Regions from separate parts of the Anaerobacillus sp. MEB173 genome, predicted to be linked through region 1. Evidence: riboswitches for the same ligand, from Rfam matches in the RefSeq annotation. Region 1 holds a riboswitch; the other holds the start of a gene.
The links. A riboswitch is a leader RNA that binds a small molecule or an ion and turns the genes downstream of it on or off. The one in region 1 is predicted to bind lysine.
Positions count from the first base shown of each region.

Region 2: another riboswitch for lysine. It lies ahead of ACJ2A9_RS14270 (Na+/H+ antiporter NhaC family protein); the one in region 1 lies ahead of ACJ2A9_RS12790 (aspartate kinase).

Region 1 covers NZ_JBJMAU010000005.1:196,464-216,782, forward strand. Annotated here, with positions in the region: gene ACJ2A9_RS12775 (succinate dehydrogenase cytochrome b558 subunit) at 1-164, opposite strand, end outside; gene ACJ2A9_RS12780 (TrkH family potassium uptake protein) at 512-1,861, opposite strand; gene ACJ2A9_RS12785 (YslB family protein) at 1,989-2,426, shown strand; gene ACJ2A9_RS12790 (aspartate kinase) at 2,552-3,787, opposite strand; lysine riboswitch at 3,978-4,165, opposite strand; gene uvrC (excinuclease ABC subunit UvrC) at 4,245-5,966, opposite strand; gene trxA (thioredoxin) at 6,118-6,432, opposite strand; gene ACJ2A9_RS12805 (electron transfer flavoprotein subunit alpha/FixB family protein) at 6,732-7,709, opposite strand; gene ACJ2A9_RS12810 (electron transfer flavoprotein subunit beta/FixA family protein) at 7,725-8,495, opposite strand; gene ACJ2A9_RS12815 (enoyl-CoA hydratase) at 8,635-9,408, opposite strand; gene ACJ2A9_RS12820 (TetR/AcrR family transcriptional regulator) at 9,463-10,050, opposite strand; gene ACJ2A9_RS12825 (cbb3-type cytochrome c oxidase subunit I) at 10,222-11,613, shown strand; gene ACJ2A9_RS12830 (cbb3-type cytochrome c oxidase subunit II) at 11,638-12,159, shown strand; gene ACJ2A9_RS12835 (c-type cytochrome) at 12,193-12,645, shown strand; gene ACJ2A9_RS12840 (DUF1269 domain-containing protein) at 12,715-13,215, shown strand; gene ACJ2A9_RS12845 (AMP-binding protein) at 13,285-14,988, opposite strand; gene ACJ2A9_RS12850 (DUF350 domain-containing protein) at 15,413-15,826, opposite strand; gene ACJ2A9_RS12855 (endonuclease MutS2) at 15,846-18,206, opposite strand; gene polX (DNA polymerase/3'-5' exonuclease PolX) at 18,271-19,986, opposite strand; gene ACJ2A9_RS12865 (CvpA family protein) at 20,125-20,319, opposite strand, start outside.
Region 2 covers NZ_JBJMAU010000006.1:171,960-175,568, reverse strand. Annotated here, with positions in the region: gene ACJ2A9_RS14275 (sodium-dependent transporter) at 1-328, opposite strand, end outside; gene ACJ2A9_RS14270 (Na+/H+ antiporter NhaC family protein) at 724-2,265, opposite strand; lysine riboswitch at 2,490-2,668, opposite strand; gene yunB (sporulation protein YunB) at 2,742-3,530, opposite strand; gene ACJ2A9_RS14260 (dihydrofolate reductase) at 3,585-3,609, opposite strand, start outside.

The DNA of each region.
Region 1 (20,319 bases):
CGAAATGGTAAATGCTCCATAAACTGTGCTGCACGGTTAAATGACTCTGCACCGCTAGCAGCGAAATGGTTGATAATTAAATGTTGAGTTAAAAATAGACCAATTGGTATGACTCCTAATAAGGAGTGTAGTTTTCGATTGACAAATTCTCGATTTCCGGCCATATCACTTGCCCCCTATTCTTAGAATTGAAAAGTAGCGTATATACTCTCTTTCTCTCCCCTATTGTTTGCGTATACGTAAAACCTCCCCGCTCTTAATCTAGTTTCCAATGAATGAAATATTAAGAAAGCTAAGAATTGAAACCCAATTAAGTTTCTTTGAATAAATTGTGACAAATTTATTGTACTCCCAACATCTTTTATCGTCAAGAAACGACGTGCATGAAATATTCAAAAAAGTCGAATTTATTTACATTTTGAATTTAGAAGTTTTTAAATCTCTTATTTGCCCTTTCTAAAAGCAACGACTTCGACAATATTCTTCATTAAAAATATTTAGTAAATTTTTACTATCCGATAATAATACGTTCTGTTGGATATTTATAAAAGCTCTTTGTTTCTTTTTTACGTATAGAGAATAGAAATGCGACGAGACCTACACGGCCAATGAACATAAGCACCATTAAAACAGCCTGACTGGGAAAGCTCAAATTTGAAGTAATCCCCATTGATAAGCCACACGTTCCGAATGCAGAGCTTGTCTCGAAAATAATTGCAAGTAAGCTAATGTTATTACTGTTTTCGAATGCTGCAATAAGAATCGTTGCACTAAATAAAAGTACTAGAAAAACAGATAAGACAATAAAGGCTTTTTGTTTATCCTCCGGGTGTATTTCCCTTCCAAATACTTTTACATCCGTTTTACCAAGTGCAAAACTGCGAATCGTCAAAAACATGACAGCTAGTGTCGTTGTCCGAATCCCTCCCCCTACACTTGATGGGCTCGCCCCAATAATCATTAATCCAGATATAAATAATAATGTAGCAACACTTAATTCAGAGACATCCATTGTGGCTAACCCACCGCTTCTTGCTGTTGCTGAATTAAATACGGAATAAAACAACTGCTGATGCCATTCTAAACCAACATAGTAGTTACCGCTTTCCAATGCCCAAATCATTAATACACCAACAACAAAAACAAAAAAGTATGTTGTTGTCGTAATTTTTGTAAATAAACTAAATTTAAAATTTGGATGTTTTTTCGAAAAGTATGCCCGTACTTCAAGAAGGACCGGAAACCCAATCGCACCTGCCATAATAAGCAAAATCACAATAAACTGAACATAGTAATCATTGGCAAATGGAATAAGTGACTCACCAGTAATATCAAATCCAGCATTTGTAAAAGCACTTAGTGAGGCAAAGGCTCCTTGATAAAAAGCTTCATAGGCACTGTCAAAATAATTTAAAAAATAAATCCCCAAAATTAATGCCCCAATTAACTCAATGATTAGTGCAACAAGTAAAATTCCCCTCATCAAATTTACCAGTCCTGAAAAGTTAATTTGATTTTGGTCAATCATGATTAACATTCGTTGTGATAAATTGATTTTTCTTCCGAAAATCATCCATATAAATGTCCCCAACGTCATGATACCAATACCACCCAGCTGGATCGCTAACGATAAAAAAATAACCCCAGTAAAACTATATGTTTCCGATACATTTACAACCGTAAGACCTGTTACACTTACCGCACTTACTGATGTAAAAAGCGCCTCCGCATACGTCACATCGACACCTTGTTGGTGAGAAATTGGTAAGTATAGCAAAAAACTAAAGACAAACATTGAGAGTATGTATGAAATAATAATCACTCGAAAGGGAGTTAAATATTTGCTCATTCCTAATTTCATATTTTTACCTCCAAGACTCATTGTGCAATAGTATATCATTTCTGCCTACCTCAAGCTATAGAGAAACGGGGTAAGACCGTTTATAATATAATGAAGTAGAGTGATATGATAGGAAATGAGGTATATAATGAAAAAAGAAACGATCGAAACTATTGTGCAAGAACAACATCAAGTACCCCTATTTGGTTATGAACTTCTTCGAAAGGATTTACTCCCTGCTTTACTGGGAAAAGAGCATGATAAAATTCTGTATTGGGCTGGTAAAACTTTGGCCCGTCAATATCCGCTTCCAACACTGGACGACATCATCCATTTCTTTACGAAATCTGGCTGGGGTCAGCTAACGTTAACGAAAGAAAAAAAGCGGGAACTACACTTTGAACTAACATCTGAATTTTTCGCAAAAAGAAGGGAAAATTACTCATGCCAATTAGAAGCTGGTTTTCTGGCGGAACAAATCCAGCAGCAAACAAATAATATTAGTGAAACTGACACTGTTCAAAAAGGAACCAAAGTTCTTTTCACTGTACATATTGATCGGAAAGATCAAGTGCAAAGTGAATAGTTAATAGATAATAGTTAAAAGTTTAAGTTTATAGTTAAAAGACTTGAAAGGATTTCATGGGAGTTTGTTAAAAAACTCCCATGAATTATCTCCAGAAACTTTAAACTTTCAACTTTTTAACTTTTTTACACCGTTTGCGCTGCCGGGATTGCATCCAGGTTAAAAGCTGTATGTAAGACCTCAACAGCTTTCACCATATCTTCCTTATCAACAACTGTAGAAATTTTAATTTCTGATGTACTTACCATTTTGACATGGATATCTTCATTTGCTAACACCTTAAACATCTGTGCAGCCACACCTGGGTTAGAAATCATTCCAGATCCTACAATCGAAACTTTTGCTAGGTTATCTTCATGACGAAGCTCTTCATATTGCAGTGATGCTTTCTGTTCCTCTAGAATAGCAATTGTTTCATCTAATTGGGATTGATCGATCGAAAACGAGATATTGATTGTTTCCTTATCATTCGCATTTTGGATAATAATATCTACATTAATATTATTTTCTGCAAGTATTGTGAAAACATCAGCTAACGTATTTAATTGATTTGGCAACCCTACAACTGTAAATTTTGTTACATTACTTTCAAATGCTAATCCTCGAACGACTAAATTTTTCTCCATGGTAACTTCCTCCTCTACGAACGTTCCTTCCTCTTCAACCATACTAGACTTCACTGTTAATACAACTTGATGATTTTTTGCAAATTCAACGGCCCTTGGGTGCAATACACCAGCGCCAAGGTTGGCTAATTCTAACATTTCATCATAAGAAATCGATAATAATTTGCGAGCTCGTTTCACATACCTAGGATCTGCTGTAAACACACCGGTTACATCTGTATAGATATCGCAACGGTCAGCTTTCAGTCCTGCCGCTAAGGCCACTGCTGTTGTATCAGAACCACCACGTCCTAATGTCGTAATTTCTTGATCGATCGTCATTCCTTGAAAGCCGGCTACTATGACTACTTTTCCTTCTGCTAAAAAATGCTGAATCTTTTCTTCTTTAAAATTACTGATTCTTGCATTTCCATGAATCGCTTCCGTTTCGATCCCTGCTTGCCATCCTGTTAAAGAAACGGCAGGATATCCAGCTTCTTGCAACGCCATTGCAAGCAATGAAATCGTTATTTGCTCTCCGGTTGTTAGTAACATATCCATTTCTCGTTTATTAGGCTTTTTTGAAATTTGATTTGCTAAGTCAACAAGCTGATCTGTCGATTTCCCCATCGCAGAAACAACAACGACAACTTGATTTCCCTCATCTACTGATTTACTTATTGTTTTCGCTACATGTTGAATTCGTTCAACACTGCCTACTGATGTTCCACCGAACTTTTTTACTATTAATGCCATTTTTTTCAATCCTTTCTTTTGTTTCACAGTCGTAAGAAAAACAAGAAAAGCGTTTTACGGACCGAAGTGACCTCGAGCGGTCAGTGCCGGAGCCAGACAACAAAAAAAGCAACAGCAAGGATCACTCACTGTTGCTTGGTAATGGCAATATCATTCCATGTCCAATACCACACTTGTTTTCCCTTACTCATCGTGAGATAGTCCTCCACACAACCTTTGGGATGATTGTGTGACAGCCCTACACTTGTTCAATGCAGGTCCAGCATAAATGGTAGTGAGCCCCTTTACACTTCGGCGAATTCCCCTTTCAAACTTACTTCTTCGGACCTCATCATCCTCAATAAGTCTACTCTTGGTTTTCGCGCCTCTACCATCACTTCACAAAAATGAAGTGTGGCTTTATTCAATTTGTTATGATTATAGCAACATTTAGATCATGTTACAATAGTAAATTTTTTCAATGCTTTTCTTCTTTTAAATGCTTGATGATGTTTTGGATCACATTTTCAGGCAGTTTAAGTTTACGAAACTCTTCTTCGGATGCTTCTTTTATTTTCTTAATCGATCCAAAATGTTTTAATAACGAACGTTTTCTTTTTTCTCCTACTCCTGGAATACCATCAAGTGTTGATTGTAATAACGACTTGCCACGAATTTGACGATGAAAGGTAATCGCAAAACGATGGACCTCATCTTGAATCCGTTGCAGTAAATAAAACTCCTGACTATCACGTTTTAATGGTACGACCATAGCTGGATCACCGATAAGAAGCTGTGATGTTCTGTGTTTATCATCTTTCTTAAGGCCGCATACAGGTATGTGAACGCCTAGTTCATCTTCTAAAACACTTTTCGCAACATTCATTTGCCCTATCCCTCCATCAATTACGATCAGGTCAGGTAATGGTGCCTTTTCCTTTAAAAGACGTAAATAACGCCGGCGAACTACTTCCTGCATTGAGTGATAATCATCAGGTCCTTCAACAGTTTTAATTTTATATTTACGGTACTCTTTTTTATTCGGCTTACCATCAAGGAAACTTACCATCGCTGAGACAGGATCTGTTCCTTGTATATTGGAATTATCAAAAGCTTCAATTCTGTATGGAGGTTCAATTCCTAGTGCCTTACCAAGATTCTCAACTGCGCGAACGGTTCTTGACTCATCACGTTCAATTAACGCAAATTTTTCTTTAAGGGCTACTTCTGCATTCTTTATCGCAAGTTCGACGAGATCTTTTTTGTTTCCACGTTGAGGCTGAATCGTTTTCACCTGCAAAAATTGACTAATTAGCTCGTTGTCAACATCCTTTGGCAGTAAGATCTCCTTTGGTTTTATATGTTCTTTTTGCATATAAAACTGACCGATATAGGTTAAGAAGTCTTCTTCTGCTTCTCCGTAAAAAGGAAAGATCGATACATCGCGTTCAATTAACTTTCCTTGACGAACAAAGAAAACTTGAACACACATCCATCCTTTATCATAGGAAAAACCAAAGACATCACGGTCTATTTGATCTGTCATTGTCATTTTTTGCTTTTCCATGACAGCTTCGATATCAGTGATTTGGTCACGCAATTCTTTTGCCCGCTCGAAATTAAGCTCCTCCGATGCTTTAAGCATTTTTTCTGTTAATTCATCTTTTATTTCTTTATGACCACCGTTTAAAAAACGGATAATGGCATTGACCATTTCCGTGTTTTCCTCAGGAGATACGTTATTTACACAAGGTGCTTTACACTGGCCAATATGATAATAAAGACAAACACGATCTGGCAATGTATTGCATTTACGCAGTGGAAAAAGGCGATCAAGTAACTTTTTCGTTTCAGCGGCAGCTCCTGCATGAGGATATGGTCCAAAGTATTTGCCTTTATCCTTTTTCACCTTTCTTGTCGTGATTAATCGTGGATGCTCCTCTGACGTTATTTTGAGGTATGGATAGCTTTTATCATCTTTTAGCATGACATTATATTTCGGATCATGCTTTTTAATTAAATTGATTTCCAATAAAAGTGCTTCTAGGTTTGAGGAAGTAATAATATATTCAAAATCAGCAATTTCACTAACGAGACGCTGTGTTTTTCCATCATGTGATCCGGTGAAATAAGAGCGTACTCGATTTTTTAATACCTTTGCCTTACCAACGTAAATAATCGTTCCTTGTTTGTCTTTCATTAAATAGCATCCTGGCTGATCAGGTAGTATAGCTAATTTTTCTTTTATCTTGTCCACTCAAATACACCACCTTACAACTCACTCTACGTGATTCTGATCTACTTATACTAAACTGCATCAATAAAAAAAAGCCTGATATCAGGCTTTTTTATTATAAATGTTTATTTAGTAATTCAGCAAGAGCATCTTTTGGTTGAAAACCTACAACTGTATCAACAACTTCTCCATTTTTCATAACCATTAACGTAGGGATACTCATTACACCAAACTTGCTCGCTGTTTCTTGGTTTTCGTCAACATCAAGTTTTGCGATTTTTACTTTGTCTCCCATTTCTGTTGAAAGTTCCTCTAAAACAGGTGCGATCATTTTACAAGGTCCACACCACGGAGCCCAAAAATCAACCAATACTACACCATCACCAGTTTCAGCAGCGAAATTTTGATCTGATACATTTACAATTGCCATTATTATTCCTCCCTCATTCACTAGAGGCAATCCTTTACCTATTTAAAGTACGCCCCTGAGTATATCTCATTTCATACAAAAGTATATCATCGTTTTCCACTATATACTAATAAATTGCTTACAAGTTTTATGTTTCCCAAATTCCTTTAATTTAGAATGTAGAATTTAGAATTTAGAATTTAGAATTAAAACCTTCTAAGGCTAATCAAGAAGTCTGCTTTGAGCTACTTGCAATAATTCTACATTCTAAATTTTCAATTCTAAATTAACAAAAAAGCGAGCATTCGCTCGCTTTTTTGTTATGCTTTTACGATTACATTTTTTAATTCTTCTGTAAGTAATGGAACAACTTCAAACAGGTCACCAACGATTCCATAATCAGCGATGCTGAAAATTGTTGCTTCTGGGTCTTTGTTGATTGCAACGATTACTTTTGAGTTACTCATTCCAGCTACGTGTTGGATCGCACCAGAAATACCGCAAGCGATATAAAGGTCTGGTGTTACAACTTTTCCTGTTTGACCAATTTGTAATGAGTAGTCACAATATTCAGCGTCACACGCACCACGAGAAGCGCCGACTGCACCACCTAATACGTCCGCAAGCTCTTGAAGTGGTTTGAAGCCATCTTCACTCTTCACACCACGTCCTCCTGCAACGATTACTTTCGCTTCAGAAAGGTCAATTCCTCCAGCTGTTTTACGAACGATGTCTTTAATGATTGTACGTAAATCTTTGATTTCAACGTCCATAGATGTAACATCACCAGTACGTGACTCATCTTTTTCTAGTGGTGTAATATTGTTCGGACGGATCGATGCAAATACGATACCATCTTGAACGACTTTCTTTTCAAATGCTTTACCAGAATAAATTGGACGAGTAAAGATCACTTCTTCACCAACAACTTCAAGACTTACAGCATCAGAAACTAAACCAGATTTAATTTTCGCTGCAATACGAGGTGAAACGTCCTTACCGATTGCTGTATGTCCAAGAATGAATCCTTCTGGTTTTTCAGCGTCAATCACTTGCAGGATTGCTTGAGAATATGCATCTGGAGTGTATGCTTTCAGGTCTGCATTTTCTACTGTAATCACACGGTCAGCGCCATATTGAATTAATTCATTTGCTAAGCTGCTTACACTTTCCCCAAGTAATAAACCTACTACTTCTCCGCCATTTGCTACAAGTCTCGCTGCTGCAACAGCTTCAAACGATACGTTACGTAATTCGCCATCACGAATTTCACCTAATACTAGTACTTTTTTTGCCATGTTGATCCCCTCCCATTAAATGACTTTCGCTTCTGTCTTTAATAACGATACAAGTTCTTTTACTTGTTGATCTGTGTCACCTTCAAGAATTTTCCCTGCTTCTTTAGCCGGTGGTAAAAATCTATCGACAGTCTTTGTTTTTGCTTCTACATCATCTTCATCCAAGTCTAAATCATCTAAATCCAATGTCTCCAAAGGCTTTTTCTTCGCCTTCATAATACCAGGTAAAGACGGATAACGCGGCTCATTTAACCCCTGTTGGCACGTAACAAGAACCGGAAGTGCAACCTCAACCACTTCAAGATCTCCTTCTACGTCGCGCTCAATTGTAGCTGTACCGCCGTCAACTGTAAGCTTTGTAATTGTCGTTACAGCAGAAATTCCCAGCTCTTCAGCTAAACGAGGTCCAACTTGACCAGATCCACCATCAACAGCTACGTTACCAGCTAGAATAATGTCTGCATCTTTATCCTTTAAGTAAGCAGCTAAAATTGTTGAAGTTGAGAATTGATCTCCATCTTCTACATCTTCACTATCAATAAGGACTGCTTTGTCAGCGCCCATTGCAAGTGCTGTACGAAGCTCTTTCTCTGCTTCTTCTTCCCCGACTGTAACAACTGTTACTTCTCCACCATGCGCATCACGTAAAGTGATAGCTTCTTCAACCGCATACTCGTCGTAAGGGTTAATAATAAATTCGGCACCATCTTCACTTATCTTTCCATTATTGATAGTAATCTTTTCTTCAGTGTCAAAGGTACGCTTTAAAACAACAACGATATTCATAGTATTCCCTCCCTAAGTTAGTGCTGTAATTGTATAGTTAGACTGCTTGATGTCAATTGTTTCATCAAGTAGTGGTTCTCATAATTTCTCAAAAATTACATTTGTTTTATATTTTCGGAAAATAGATAATATAAAAATATTATTTATTTTTGAAATCAGGCTTTCTTTTTTCAATGAATGCTTTGATTCCTTCTTGACCATCGTAAGAATCAAACACTTTTCCAAACAGCTCAGCTTCTTTTGCAACACCTTCCTGGAATTTGCTATCGGTTGCATAAGTTAATAACTCTAAAATATAACTGATTGAAACAGCACTTTTCTTCGTGATCTTCCCAGCAAGCTCATAAGCTTTATCCATAAGTTCTTCTTCTGGGTATGCATGATTTGCCAGGCCTAATGATACTGCCTCAACACCTGTTACAGGCTCACTCGTTAATAACATTTCAGTTGCCTTGCCCACTCCCACTAAGCGAGGAAGACGTTGGCTGCCTGCAAAACCTGGAACAAGTCCTAGTTGTAATTCTGGTAATCCTAACTTTGCATTTTCACTAACTAAGCGGATGTGACAAGCCATCGCTAGTTCTAAGCCGCCTCCTAGTGCAGCACCGTGAATCGCAGCAATTACCGGTTTTGAAAATTGTTCGATACGATCAAATAAACGTTGACCATATGCGCCTAATGAAGCAAAATCATCACCAGATTTCACTTCTGTAAATTCTTTAATATCTGCACCTGCAGCAAAGAATCGGCCTTCACCATGGAGAACAATCACTTTCACTTCTTCATCTGCTTCTAGATCATTAAAGACTACAGATAACTCCTTCAAAATCGGTTGTGCCAAAGCGTTTGCAGGGGGACGATTTAAAGTCACAGTAGCGATAAAATTTTCTTTTTTCACGTTTACATATTGCATGTTTTAACCAAACTCCTCCCATTATTACCTTCTACACGTAAAGTGTATAATATATTATCTATTACAAAAACCGTTCAATAATAACTTATAAACTGGCTTTGCAAGAGATACAAGGTCATATTTGTGTTCGTTCATTACCCAATTGGTCACAATTTCATCTAACGTACCAAAAATCATTTGTCTAGCAAGCCTTATATCTAGATCATCATGAAAGAAACCGCTTTCTTTCCCTTCAATTAATAATCGATCAATTAGCTCTAGATAATGCTTTAGTACATCATTGATCTTGTTACGAAGAACACTATTTGATTGCCTTAATTCTAGCTGTGTAACCTTGGCGAGCGAGCGCTCAGCCGACAGGTGCTTAAAGTGAATTTCAATCAATATATATAACTTCTCTTCAATCGACGAAATTCCTTCTATTTCTTTTTCAATTTTTTGAACAAATTGACCCATTTTTTCTCGAAATAAAGAAACAAGAATATCATCTTTGTTTTTAAAATAAAGATAAATGGTCCCATCTGCTACTCCAGCTTGTTTGGCAATCTTAGAAACTTGAGCTTGATGATACCCATGCTTAGCAATAACAGTGACAGCAGCATCAATAATTTGTTCATACTTAATCCCTTTACGTTTGGCCACAATGTGTTCCTCCCTGAAATATGAATGAGCATTCATTCATATTTCTAATTCTATTCCAATGTACCTTTCCTGTCAATTGCTTATTTTTCCTCTCACTACAAATTTTGGAGAATAAGGAATTATCTTTTGGTAATAGTAAGCTTAGATGGTACATAGGAAGGAGCATACAGAATGGCAACGCTTTCAACAAAAGATGAATATCTACCGTCAAAAATCTTTTTTTACTCCTCATTAATCTGGATTTTTGTCGGGATGCTTTATGGATTAATTCTTGCTTTAAAATTTATGTGGCCTGACTTCTTAGCATGGGGGCCTCTTCAAATTTATTTCCAATATGGCCGCATTCGCCCTGTTCACACAAATGTCATTTTATTCGGTTGGCTGACAATGGCTAATATCGGTGCTATCTTTTATGTTATACCGAAACTGTGCAGAAATCAATTAGCATTTCCTCGTTTAGCCACAATTGTAGGTATAGGTTGGAATATTCTTATTGTCCTCGCCATCATTACTTTATCCTTAGGTTATACGACGACGGCCGAATACGCTGAGCTTCCACTATGGTTAGATGTGTATGTGGTACTCCTTGTTCTAGCTGTGGCAAATATATGCTTTACAACAATTGCCAGAAGAAATGAAAAGCAGCTATATGTTAGTTTATGGTACTTTATGGGCTCATTAATTTGGTTACCAGGACTATATGTGATTGGTAATCTTCCGTACAAATTATTATCAGGCGTTCCCCAATATTTAATTTTTTGGTTTTACGGTCACAACATTATCGGGCTATGGTTTACAACAGTCGGAGTCGGTCTCATTTACTACTTACTCCCGTACTTAACAAAAAATCCTTTATATAGCCATAAGCTTTCACTGATCGGTTTTTGGACAATTGCTACGTTTTATGTTTGGAATGGTCCACATCATTTACAAAATGGCCCTATCCCTTTATGGCTGATGAAAGCAGGCGTTATTCCCTCTGTACTCCTCATTATTCCAGTTTGGGCGGTATTGGCGAATATTTTTGGAACGATGAAAGGAAAGTGGCACGTTGTTTCCCATAATACGAATCTCAAGTTTCTCGTGACTGGTGGTATCTTCTACCTTATCACCTGTTTGCAAGGCCCTTTTCAATCTTTGCAGGGACCGAGCTCTGTTGTTAAATTTACTGATTGGGTCCCTGGACATGCACATTTGCCTGTATTCGGGGGATTTTCGTTTGTTGTCTTTGCGGTAATGTATTATACCATCCCAAAAATCACCTATCGCGAGATTTATTCAAAAAAAATGATGGAAAGTCACTATTGGCTCTCCACCATTGGTCTCCTCTTATTCGCCTTTAGTACATGGACAGCTGGGGTATTTGAAGGATTTGCATGGATTGAAGGCGGACAATATGGATTGCAGTTCACTGAAATGCTGATCGCGATGCAGCCATTTTTCTGGATACGATCGCTTGGTGGTTTATTCATGTTTGTTGCGCAGTTTATCTTTATATGGAATTTATACCAAACTCATCGAAAAGGAGAACGGATTCCAAAAACAAATGAAAGTACAGCCTAATGGAAAAGGAGGGGACAAAGAGATATGAGTGGTTTTCATAATGAACGTTCCATGCTGACTTTTATCTTTGGTGCACTTGTTTTATTCCTCTTAGGAACCTTTGGTACAGCATACTTACCTTTTTATGATGATCAAATGCAAGTTCCGAGTGAAAACGCTGAAATGCGGAACTTCGCTGTAGATTCCCCAGAGTACAGAGGACGGGAAGTGTATATTCGTGAAGGTTGTCATACTTGTCATACTCAATTTGTCCGCCCAGTACTTGCTGACAGCAGTCTCGGCCCCGTCGCTCAACCAGGAGATTATTATTACGAGGCCCCTGCCATGCTTGGTTCAAAGCGTACCGGCGCCGATCTAATGTGGGTCGGCAACCGTTGGAATGCTGATTGGCACCGTGAGCACTTAAAGAACCCGCAAAAAATGTTGCCGGGTAGTATTATGCCAAGATATGACTATTTAAGTGACGAAGATATCGAGAATTTAATTGCATATATGATGGCATTAAAACCTTCTCCACAAACAGAAGGGAGACCAGTCGGCTCATAGCTATAAAAAGGCTTATGAATAGAGGTGAATGGGATGGATAATGATCAAAACAATAAGTCTGCTTCATCAAATGAAAATGAAACTTTGAAACAAAGTGAAAAGATTGAGCCACAAACAAAGCAAGTAGAAGATATGGCCGAAGACATCCGTATGGGGGATGCAAAAGTTCCGCGCTTTCTTATTTTTACATATGTCCTTTTAGGTTTATGGGCCTTTGGTTACGCCTTATTAGCGGTTCCTCTTAACCAGGTTTCTGAAGTTTCTGCTGATGGAGAAACTATTTTTAGTCAAAGTTGCTTTGGCTGTCACAATGTTACTGACGAATTTAAGATTGGTCCCGGGATGCAAGGAGTTTCCGAGCGGTATTCAGAGGAAGAATTGCAAAAAATCTTAGTAAACGGTATTGGTGAAATGCCATCCTTACCGGCATTAGGATTAAATACGGAACAAATAAAGGCGGTTAAGGACTATATTGAAACACTTTAGGGAGTTTAGAGTTTAGAGTTTAGAGTTTAGAGTTGAAGGTTAATAGGCTTGTGACTAAGGGGGTTGATTATGGGAAAGCCGCATATAATCGCAACATTTTATGATCTTTCTAGAGCCGAGCATGCTTTTCATGATTTGCTAAACGTTGTTCCTCGTGATGATATCTCATTTGTACATCGCCCTGATCCGGAAAGTATGGAAGAAAATGATCTTAGCAGTGATCCACCTTTAAATGGGGTCTTGATTGGCTCTGCAATTGGAGGGGTAGGTGGAATCCTGACTGGACTGAGCATGCTTCTATTCCCTGGTATCGGCATTATTATGGCTGCCGGGCCTATCTATGGTGCCCTTGCCGGGGCTACTGCAGGTGGTATCGTTGGCGGCCTCGTCGATTTAGGTGTTAACAGATATGAAGCTGAAGAAATTGAAAAACATATTAAAGGTGGAGCAGCTATGCTTACAATAGAAGCTGCCACACCAGAAACATATGAAACGGTCACCTCCATCCTCCACCAACATGGCGCCGATTATATTAATGATGAACAAATTGTTGATGATAATTTTAGTTGAAAGTTGAAAGTTGAAAGAAAAGGCGATGCAATCGTGGCTGCACCGCCTTTTCAGCTCTAAACTCTAAACTCAATTATTCGACGCCTCTTCTGAAAACTTCTTTTCCTCCTCTTCAATCAGTACCCGCTTGAGCACTTTGCCAATAATTGTTTTTGGTAATTCATCACGAAATTCGTATAATTTTGGAACTTTATATGCAGCTAAATGTTTACGGCAAAATGTGTTAAGCTCCTGTTCAGTACATATCTTTCCTTCCTTAAGAACAATAAATGCCTTTACGGTTTCACCACGATATGGATCAGGGACACCAATGGCAACGGCTTCTTTTACACTTTCATGCTCATATAATACTTCCTCAATTTCTCTTGGATAAATGTTAAATCCACCCGCATTGATCATATCCTTTTTCCGGTCAACAATATAGAAGAACCCTTCCTCATCATAATACCCCATATCTCCTGTTAAAAACCAATCGTCATGGAATGCCTCATCTGTTTCCTTTGGGCGATTCCAATAGCCTTTCATCACTTGCGGACCGCGAATCATCAGTTCACCAATTTCATTTGGACCAGCTAAATCACCTGTCTCTGCTTGCAATACAGCTACCTCTGTGTCGGGCCAAGGAATGCCAATACTACCTGTTTTTCGATACTCCCAGATAAGATTTGATATAGCAACAGGCGAAGTTTCCGTTAAACCATACCCTTCAACTAATTTTCCTCCCGTTAATTTTTCAAACTGCTGCTGCACTTCTACCGGTAAGGCGGCAGATCCACTAAGGCATGCTTCAACTGTCGAGAGGTCATAATCTGCCAAGTTCGGATGATTTAATAGAGCAATATACATCGTTGGTGCACCCGGAAATAATGTCACTTTTTGCTTCTCAATCATTTGTAATACTTGCTTCGGGTCAAATTTAGGAACAATCACTAATTTTGACTGATACATAATGGCTAAGTTCATACAAACTGTCATCCCGTACACATGAAAAAAAGGTAATGCTGCCAGTGTACATTCTTCACCCTTCTTCATTTTGTACATCCAGGATACACACTGCATTGTATTCGCCACCAGATTATAATGGGTCAGCATGACTCCTTTAGCAGGACCTGTTGTCCCACCTGTATATTGTAATAGTGCAAGATCTTCTTTCGGGTTAATCTCAACATCAATTTTACGTCCAATTCCTTCGTTAAGAAATGCAGGGAAATGGTGAATATTCCTTCTATACGTAATGTCAACTTTTAGCCCTGTATTTTTCTTTTGAATAAATGGGTAAATGATATTTTTTGGAAATGGAAGGTAATCCTTAATGCCCGTTACAATGATATGCTCTAATTTTGTGTTTGATTTCACTTTCGAAACACGAGGATAGACAAGGTCGAGGCAAATCATAACTTTTGCACCTGAATCAATTAATTGATGTTCAAGTTCTCGTTCAACATAAAGAGGATTCGTTTGGACAACCACTGCTCCTGCTAATAACGCTCCATAATAGCTAATGACTCCTTGTGGGCAATTTGCAAGCATAATTGCCACACGATCACCCTTCTTGACACCGATGGACAAGAGCTGATTTGCAAATTTTAATGCCGAGTAGTACAACTCACGAAAAGTTAGCTCCTTACCTAAAAAATAGAGTGCAGTCTTTTCTGGATTTTCATCAGCTGCCTCTAATAAATAGGACTGTAAAGTTCTTTCTTCATAAGAAATTGACTTAGAAATTTCAGGCGGATAATGTCGCAGCCAAATTTTTTTTGCTTTGATCCCCATAGAGCATCCTCCTCCTTAGTGTCTCTCCCTTCTATCCAAAACATCCCACTCCATGTGCATTACCTCTCTATCTGTTTTCTAGAATGTTTCGATTTGTTATTGGTATAATTCAATACTTATTAGTCTATAAATATGCCAATCCATTTGATGTCATGCATTTTCAGAAATAAAAAAACAACCTCAATAATTGAGATTGCTTTTTTAACAATAACTTTACGCAATAAAAAATAAATAGATAAAACCAGCTAAAACGAAACCCGCACAACAAACAAATAAGACTTTCCAAAGCGTTTCCAAATACCCCAACTCCACTAAAATTAAAATTTAAAATGTAAAATGTAAAGTTGTTTTAGTTATTCAAGGATGTTTTCTTAACGCATCCTGATTATGCTTACTTCCGATTTTAAATTATAAATTTTACATTTTACATTGAAAAAATGCTTGCTCCGATGATGAAGGAGAGGGAGATTGAAATAATCATCGACATCAAGCCTACAGCACGATTATCATTTCCAATCTCTTCATCGACACGAAATTTTGGTGTTAAAAATTCAAACATAAAATAACCAATTAATAATAAAACAAAACCAAAAACTCCCCATCCTAACATCGTTAAAAATGAATCATTATGACGAATCGAAAAATGAAAGATATTTGCCAAACCAAAGAGTTTCCCCCCTGTTGCCATGGCAACAGATAGATTCCCTTTTTTTATTTCATCCCAATTTCGATAGGAGGTTACTAATTCAAAGACTGCCAAAAACACAATTATCGCTAAAACTACGACACTATAGTTAGCGGCCGTTTTCACAAAAGCATAATTAAAAAAAGTCTCCATTAGGTCCCTCCTCATTATGTTATTTCAGTTCAACAACTGTTACACCAAGACCGCCTTCGTTCATCCCGCCATAGCGTATCCCTTTTACATTACGATGTTTTTTTAAAAGCTGCTGTACGCCATTTCTTAATGCGCCTGTACCTTTCCCATGAATAATCGAAACTTGAGGATGCCCAGCTAAGGTCGCATCATCTAGGTATTTCTCAACTAGGAGCATCGCATCTTCATACCGTTCTCCGCGTAAATCCAATTCCATTTTTACATGATTCGCATGGCTTCCTCGAACTGTAGCCAAAGGTTTCTTTTCGATCGGTTTCGGTCGATCAATAAATTCTAAATCGGTTACTGCTACTTTCATTTTCATAATACCGATTTGCACTTGATATTCCTTGTCGTTAATTTTCTCAACGATATGACCTTTCTGTCCAAAGGTCATCACCTTCACTTCATCTCCCGGCTTTAGCTCATGCTGTTTTGTGTTTTTAATTGGAGATTTTTTCTTTTTCGTTAATTTCGGTTCGGCTTGTTCTAAGCGCTTCTTAGCATCAATTAATTCATGCTCTTTTATATTAGGATTTTCTTTTTGAATTTTCCGCAGTTCTTTAATAATACTTTCAGCCTCTGCTTTTGCTTTGCCTATTGCTTCTGTCGCTTTTTCTTCCGCTTCTTCTAGCAGCTTAGCTTTTTCCTCTTCTAACGCATTTAACTGGCTAATTAACTCTTCCCTTAGCTTTTCGGCTTCTTTTCGCAGCTTAATGGCTTCTTCTCTTTCATTCGTAGCCGTTTTTTGATTTTCCTCTAATGACGCAATCATTTTTTCTACTTTATTTGTTTCGCTGCTAATTTGAGACTTGGCTTTATCAATAATATTATTATCTAATCCAAGTCGCTTTGAAATCGCAAAGGCATTACTTTTTCCTGGAACCCCAATAAGTAACCGGTACGTTGGGCGCAATGTTTTTACATCAAATTCAACACTCGCATTAATCGCACCTTTATGGTTGTATGCATATCCTTTTAATTCACTGTAGTGAGTTGTTGCCACAACCCGGGCACCACGTTGATAGACATCATCAAGTATCGCAATTGCTAATGCGGCCCCTTCAGTTGGATCTGTTCCCGCCCCGAGCTCGTCAAAGAGAACGAGACTGTTATGATCGACATTCTTTAAAATTTCTATAATGTTGACCATATGAGATGAGAACGTACTTAAACTTTGTTCAATTGACTGTTCATCACCAATATCTGCAAAAATAGAAGAGAATACAGCCATTTCCGATTCTTCCTCAGCTGGAATTTGGATACCAGATTGAGCCATTAAAGTAAGGAGCCCAATTGTTTTTAATGTGACTGTTTTTCCTCCTGTATTTGGACCAGTAATGATAATCGATGTGTAATCATGGCCTAATTCAACATCGATTGGAACAACCTCATCTGCCGGAATAAGCGGATGTCTTCCTTTACGAATTTGGATATACCCTCGGTCATTTAACTTCGGTTGTGACCCTTTGATTTCTTTACTATATAGAGCTTTTGCAAATATAAAGTCAATTTCAGCAAGCATTTTGACGTTTTGGATTAACGCTTCTCCTTCGACTGCAACTGCTTCAGAAAGTTCCCGGAGAATTTTTTCAATCTCTTGCTTTTCTTTTGCTTTTGCTTCACGAAGCTGATTATTTATTGTTACAACTGCTTGCGGCTCAATAAATAATGTTGCTCCAGAAGAAGACTGATCATGAACAATTCCACCAAATGACGTACGATATTCTTGCTTAACCGGAATCACGTATCTATCATTCCGAATGGTAATAATCGCGTCAGAGAGCATTTTTTGTTTGCTTGATGAACGAGTATATGATTCCAGTTTCGAACGAATAGAAGCTTCAAAACTACGAATTTGATGACGGATCGTTCTTAATGTTGGGCTTGCTGAATCAAGGACATGTCCATGATCATCAATCGCTTGTTTAATCTCACGTTCAACATCAGTGAGCGGCTCGATTTGTTCTACAAGTTCGGCCAAGATTGGCAATTGCACTTCTTCTTCAAACACCATCGTTTCGATGAATTTCTTGAAACGGCGCCCTCCATAAATCGTACTTGCTATATCTAATAACTCAGTTGCCTGCAACATTCCACCAATTTGGGAACGCTTGACACTCATTCGAATATCACGAATTCCCCCTAATTGAGCTTGTCCTTTTAAGCGAAGGACTTTCGCTCCTTCAAAAGTTCCGTTCTGCCAATGAATAACTTCTTCAAGATGATTTGAAGGAAGTAGTTCTTCCACTTTTTGGCGACCTAAACTTGATGCAACATGTTGTATCAGTTGTTCTTTCATCTTTTTGTACTCTAATACACGACAAACACGTTCTAACAACTGACCAACCCCCTTTCATGTCCAAATCATCAATCTATAGTATAACAATATTCTCTTGTTTGCGTTACTTGTGTCGTGAGAAGAATTGTTTTAATTCGGTAATCCCCCACGTATTAATGACAGATTCAGGTCGAATCCAGCCTTTCCTTGCGCTTGATGTCCCGATCTCCATGTAATCCAACTGATCAATATGATGGGCATCGGTATTAATCGCAAGCTTCACACCTGCTTGCTGCGCTTTCTTTAACCATGAGGCCGACAAATCTAAACGATAAGGATTTGCATTTAATTCCAATGCGGTATCCGTTTCTTTAGCAATTTCAATCAGCATATCTACATCGACATCATATCCAGCTCTTCTTCCTATTAAACGGCCAGTTGGATGAGCAATAAGATCAACGTGTTGATTATTTAAAGCAGTAATTAAACGTTTCATAATCGTTTGTCGATCTTGTGAGAAAGACGAATGAATGGCCGCTATGACAAAATCTAATTCTGCAATAATCTCATCGTCGTAATCTAACGTTCCATCAGGCAAAATATCCATTTCAATTCCAGAGAAAATCGTAAAATCCGTATACTTTTCGTTAATTCTAGCGATTTCTAATCTCTGCTGTGCTAATCTCTCCTCTGTTAAACCGTTCGCCACTCTTAAAAACTTTGAATGATCCGTGATGCAAATGTAAGAATATCCTTTTTTCCGAGCCGCTTCAGCCATTTCCTCAATTGAAAAAGCACCGTCACTCCATGTCGTATGCATGTGAAGGTCACCTTTCACATCTTGTGCCGTGATAAGTTTTACTTTATCACGAAATGCATCAACTTCATCCCCACCTTCCCTTACTTCAGGTGGGATAAATTGCAAGCCGAAATGAGTAAAAAATTCCTTCTCATTTGCAAACGTCTTGATTTCACCGGTTTCCGTATTCTCAACTCCATACTCACTTATTTTTTCACCACGGTCTTTTGCAAGCTGTCTCATCTTCACATTATGATCTTTTGACCCTGTAAAATGATGGAGCGTTGTGGCAAATTCCTTTGGTTGTACTAAGCGAAAATCAACTGAAATTGGGTATTCATAGGATAGCTCCACGGATACTTTCGTGTTTCCTTTGGCGATCACTTCAGAAATTCCCCGTATTTGCAACAACTGATCACGAACATTTTCAGGGTGATTAGTTGCAATAATAAAATCTAAGTCCTTGACCGTTTCTCTTGTCCGACGGAGACTTCCTGCTCGTGAATAATTGTCAATGCCCTCCATCATCTTTAATTGATTTTCAATTTCTTCTGCAATTGGTAATACGAATGAAATCGGTAAACGTTCCGGACGAGACCCCATTTCTGCAATGGCTGCAAGAATTTTTTCCTCTGTTTTCTTCCCAAACCCGGCTAATGCTTGAACTTTGTTTTCTTCGCAGCACGATTTTAAGGTATCAACATCGACAACCTCTAATTCCTGATACAGCTTGCCAATCTTTTTCCCGCCCAGACCTGGTAATTTTAATAAAGGTAATAATCCTGCTGGCAGCTCTGCCTTTAATTCTTCTAAAATCGATGATGTTCCGGTTGTTTTTAATTCATCAATCACTGTTGCTGTCCCTTTTCCGATCCCCTTCAATTTGGCCGGGTCTTCTATTTGCGCCAGTGTTCGCTCATCTGTCTCTAACGCCTGAGCAGCTTTTCGGTATGCAGAGATTTTAAAGCTGTTTTCTCCTTTTATTTCCATATAAATTGCAATTGTTTCTAACGCTTTTATCACATCTTTTTTCGTAATCATTCCCCGATCATGCCTCCATTTCTTCTACTATTTTACACGTTTAGCCAATAATTATCATTCTTTCACTTCTCAATAAAAGTAAAAAAAGACAATATAAAAAACCTCTCATTGAGAAGTTTTTTATGGAAATAAGCTGTATTAAAGTTCATTTCCTATCCAAAGGTCTTTTAATAAATCTGAAAGAATAGGAGTATGATCAATGATTAATTTGGCTAAGGTAGATTGGTGTAAGTGTTCTTGAATAAATTCAAGCGGGATCAAAGCTGCAATATGAAGTAGCAAAAACATAACTAAATACGTTTCGATAAATCCTAACGCTCCACCAAGCCAGCC
Region 2 (3,609 bases), on a different contig from region 1:
AAATGGCCCAAGCGATAATTACAGCATAGTATGTAGCAATAACAAACGAAATTGCTACTTGCCACCAGCCAATCCATTCAGATTTTCGATTTAATCTTGCATAGGCTAATGGTGCTGAGCCGCGATACTTATGACCTAACGTGAACTCCATAATAAGTAGCGGAATACCCGCCGTTAAAAGTGCAAATAAATATGGCAGGAAGAATGCCCCTCCTCCATTTTCATAGGCAACATATGGAAATCTCCAAATATTCCCTAATCCTACTGCCGAGCCCACTGCTGCTAATATAAAGCCGGCTCGCGTCCCCCATTGCTCGCGATTATTCATTTTTTTAACCCCTTTCTCTCTTTAAATAGTAAGCACTCGTCTTACTATTTATTTTATTCTGAATATTTTGGTTTTAGTATATAGTTTTAGCTTGTCTTTGTCAAAAGTATATTTTTGTCATTTCCATGTGGAATATACATTTTAACGCGGTCTAACGCTAAAGTACCAAAGTAAAAAAGATAGTTTGTCCTTTCCAAACGTATAAAACACCTATCAAATCGCCCAATTTTCTGACAATTCACTATTTTATTATAATTAATTTCAACGTTAAAGTCAAAATATTTTTCGAAAAATGCAGGATTTTGTCGAAAATTTTTTTATCAAAAGTGACTCTAAATACAAACAAAAAATGCTTGGAAAATTAAACTTTCCAAGCATTTTCTATTTTATTACAATCAATTGGCTGATGCCACTTTTTTCAACACAAATACCGTTAACACGAAAGTTGCAATGGAAACGAGTAAACCGAACAGAACACTTCCTGTAAAACCTAATACTAAATAACCTATGATCGTTATCGCCGCAACAATTAACGCATAAGGCAATTGTGTCATCACGTGATCAATATGATGACTTCCTGCTCCTGTTGATGAAAGAATCGTTGTATCAGAAATTGGTGAACAATGATCACCAAATATCGCTCCAGCTAATACTGCTGCAAGTACTGGCAACATCATTGTAACATCTGTCGCAGCTGCAATTTCACCAGCAATCGGAAGCATAATTCCAAATGTACCCCACGACGTTCCTGTTGAAAATGCCATAAATCCAGCAATTATAAACAATACAACTGGTAAATAAGCAATATTCATATGCGCATCAACTAAACCGGCTAAATACTTTCCAGTTCCTAATTCACTAATAATTTCAATGATTGTCCAAGCAAAAATTAGAATATAAATCGCTGGAAGCATTGATTTTATACCAGCCCATAATCCACTTCCAAATTGACGACCTGATACGCCTTTTACTAATACAAGAACAATAGCAACGGCCAGACCTAAAAGTCCTCCGTAAACAAGTGCTGCAGCAACATCGGTATTTTCAAAAATCGACAGTATTGTAACTTCGCCTTCTGTTCCTTGAATTCCAGTAAAAATCATAAAGAAAACAGTCGCAGAAATTAACGTAGCAATTGGCCATAATAAGTCGCCAACTTTTCCTTTATCAGAAACAGTTACGTTTTGTTGATCTCCAGGAACCGGTCCTTTTGTTAAGTCAACAAGTTCACCTGTATTCATCGCATGAATTTCCTGCTTCTTCATTAATCCAATATCCAGCTTAAAAATGACAACTGCAAAAACCATTAATAGTGCAAGAATTGCATAAAAATTCATTGGTACCATCAGTAAAAATGCTTGAAGCGCTTCATATTGGGTCACATTATGTGTAACTAATATTCCCCCAATAATTGTAATGATATACGCACCCCAGCTTGAAACAGGTGCAACGATACAGATAGGAGCTGCTGTTGAATCGACCAAATATGCAAGCTTAGAACGGGAGATACGATGACGATCCGTTAAAGGACGACTAACATTACCAACTGTTAAACTATTAAAATAGTCATCAATAAAAATGATAAACCCTAATAAAATCGTAACTAGCTGCGCACCGACTCTCGTCTTCACGCGCTTCATTGCCCATTCTCCAAAGGCTCTGCTTCCTCCAGATAGTGAGACAAGTGACGCGATCATTCCTAGCGCAAGCAGGAAAAAGAGAATATATAGTTCCCACGTATTCAATCCCCCATCTGCAACAAAAATTCCTCCGACAATACTAAAGATTTGCGAAAGGCTTTCCGTAATACTAAAGCCATTGACCATTAATGCCCCGACAATAATTCCAACACCGAGTGACAGCAATACTCTCCTTGTAACGATAACCATCAGTAAAGCGAGTACTGGTGGTATTAATGATAAAGCTGAATGTTCCATAATCGACCCCCTGATTTATTTAGCGGTTAGCGGTTAGCTTTTAGCCATTAACTTTTAACTTTTAACTACATTCTAATCGCTAATAAGCTAGATGCTAATTCCCTAACATTTTTTCTCTCTTCTTATCTCTTTCTGTTTCTCTTTCTCTCTCTGCTCACTAAAAAAGGTAATAGTAGCACAAGACCTACCATTACCTTAAACAAGTAACGTTAAAGTGTCTCATCAAGTAAAGTAGTCCTCCACTATAGTTGCTCTATAGTGACAGTGCGGCATTTATTCAATGCAACCCCAGTAAAGATAAACATGACTTTTATCTTTACTTCGGCGAATTTCCCTTTTTGTAATGGTCTTCGTTGTCATCCTCACATTACATACTCATGATTTTCGCGCCTCTACCTCATCGATTGATGAGGCTTAACTTATTCTATTACATTATAAAAGTATAGCAATATTCCATTTGAACAACAATGTTAATTTTAGTTAATTGCTTCTCTAATGTCAGATTCTTTAATAATCGCTGGTGCAGGCAGTGAACCACTACCACCTTGATTATAAAAATCAGGCACTTTACCAGGTACAAATAACATTCCAACTGGAATCGAAGTAGATACAACAGCTGTATCTGTTGCAAAAGGAATAATAATTCGCACATCGACCTCAATATCGACTGCTACATCGATCCACGTATTATTAATTCCTACTTCTTTGATCGTATTATTAATCTGTGATTTCACGTCTCCTATCGCCGTAAATCGGACCGGAATTTGCGGGCCTAAATGAGCGAGGAGGGCATTTTGTGTTGCTTGACCCAACGGGATTGTATGAATAATTCCATTGAAACCAGAATCATGATTTCGTTCAACTTCAACCCCATTAGGTAATCCAAGTTCCTCGACTCTTCCTTCTTCAACCATTTTTAAATAATGTTGGACCCGATACGTCGCTTCATATAACACTTTATTATAAATGGTAGGATCAAAACGGGCAGAAGTGATATTTCCTTGCGCATCTTTATCAATGACAATTAACTCTTCCATTTCCGTGCTTTCTGAAATCTTTTTCGAAATGGCATCATTAATGGCCAGCGTCGCAATCCGTTGAGTCTCTGTATGCGCAATAGCCAGCAATGTAGGCCGTATTCCTCTTTCTACAAACCATAATCCTTGAACAGTAAGAATAATAAAGATAACAAATGATATCAAAAATACATATCGAAATGGTAACGGTCCTTTTCGGGGACGCAGTCTTTTTTTAATCAGTGCCAAACAAAATCCCCCCTTACATAGTTATATGTATGCAAGGAGGGACTAGATTTACGCCTACGATTTGGACATTTTCTTATAA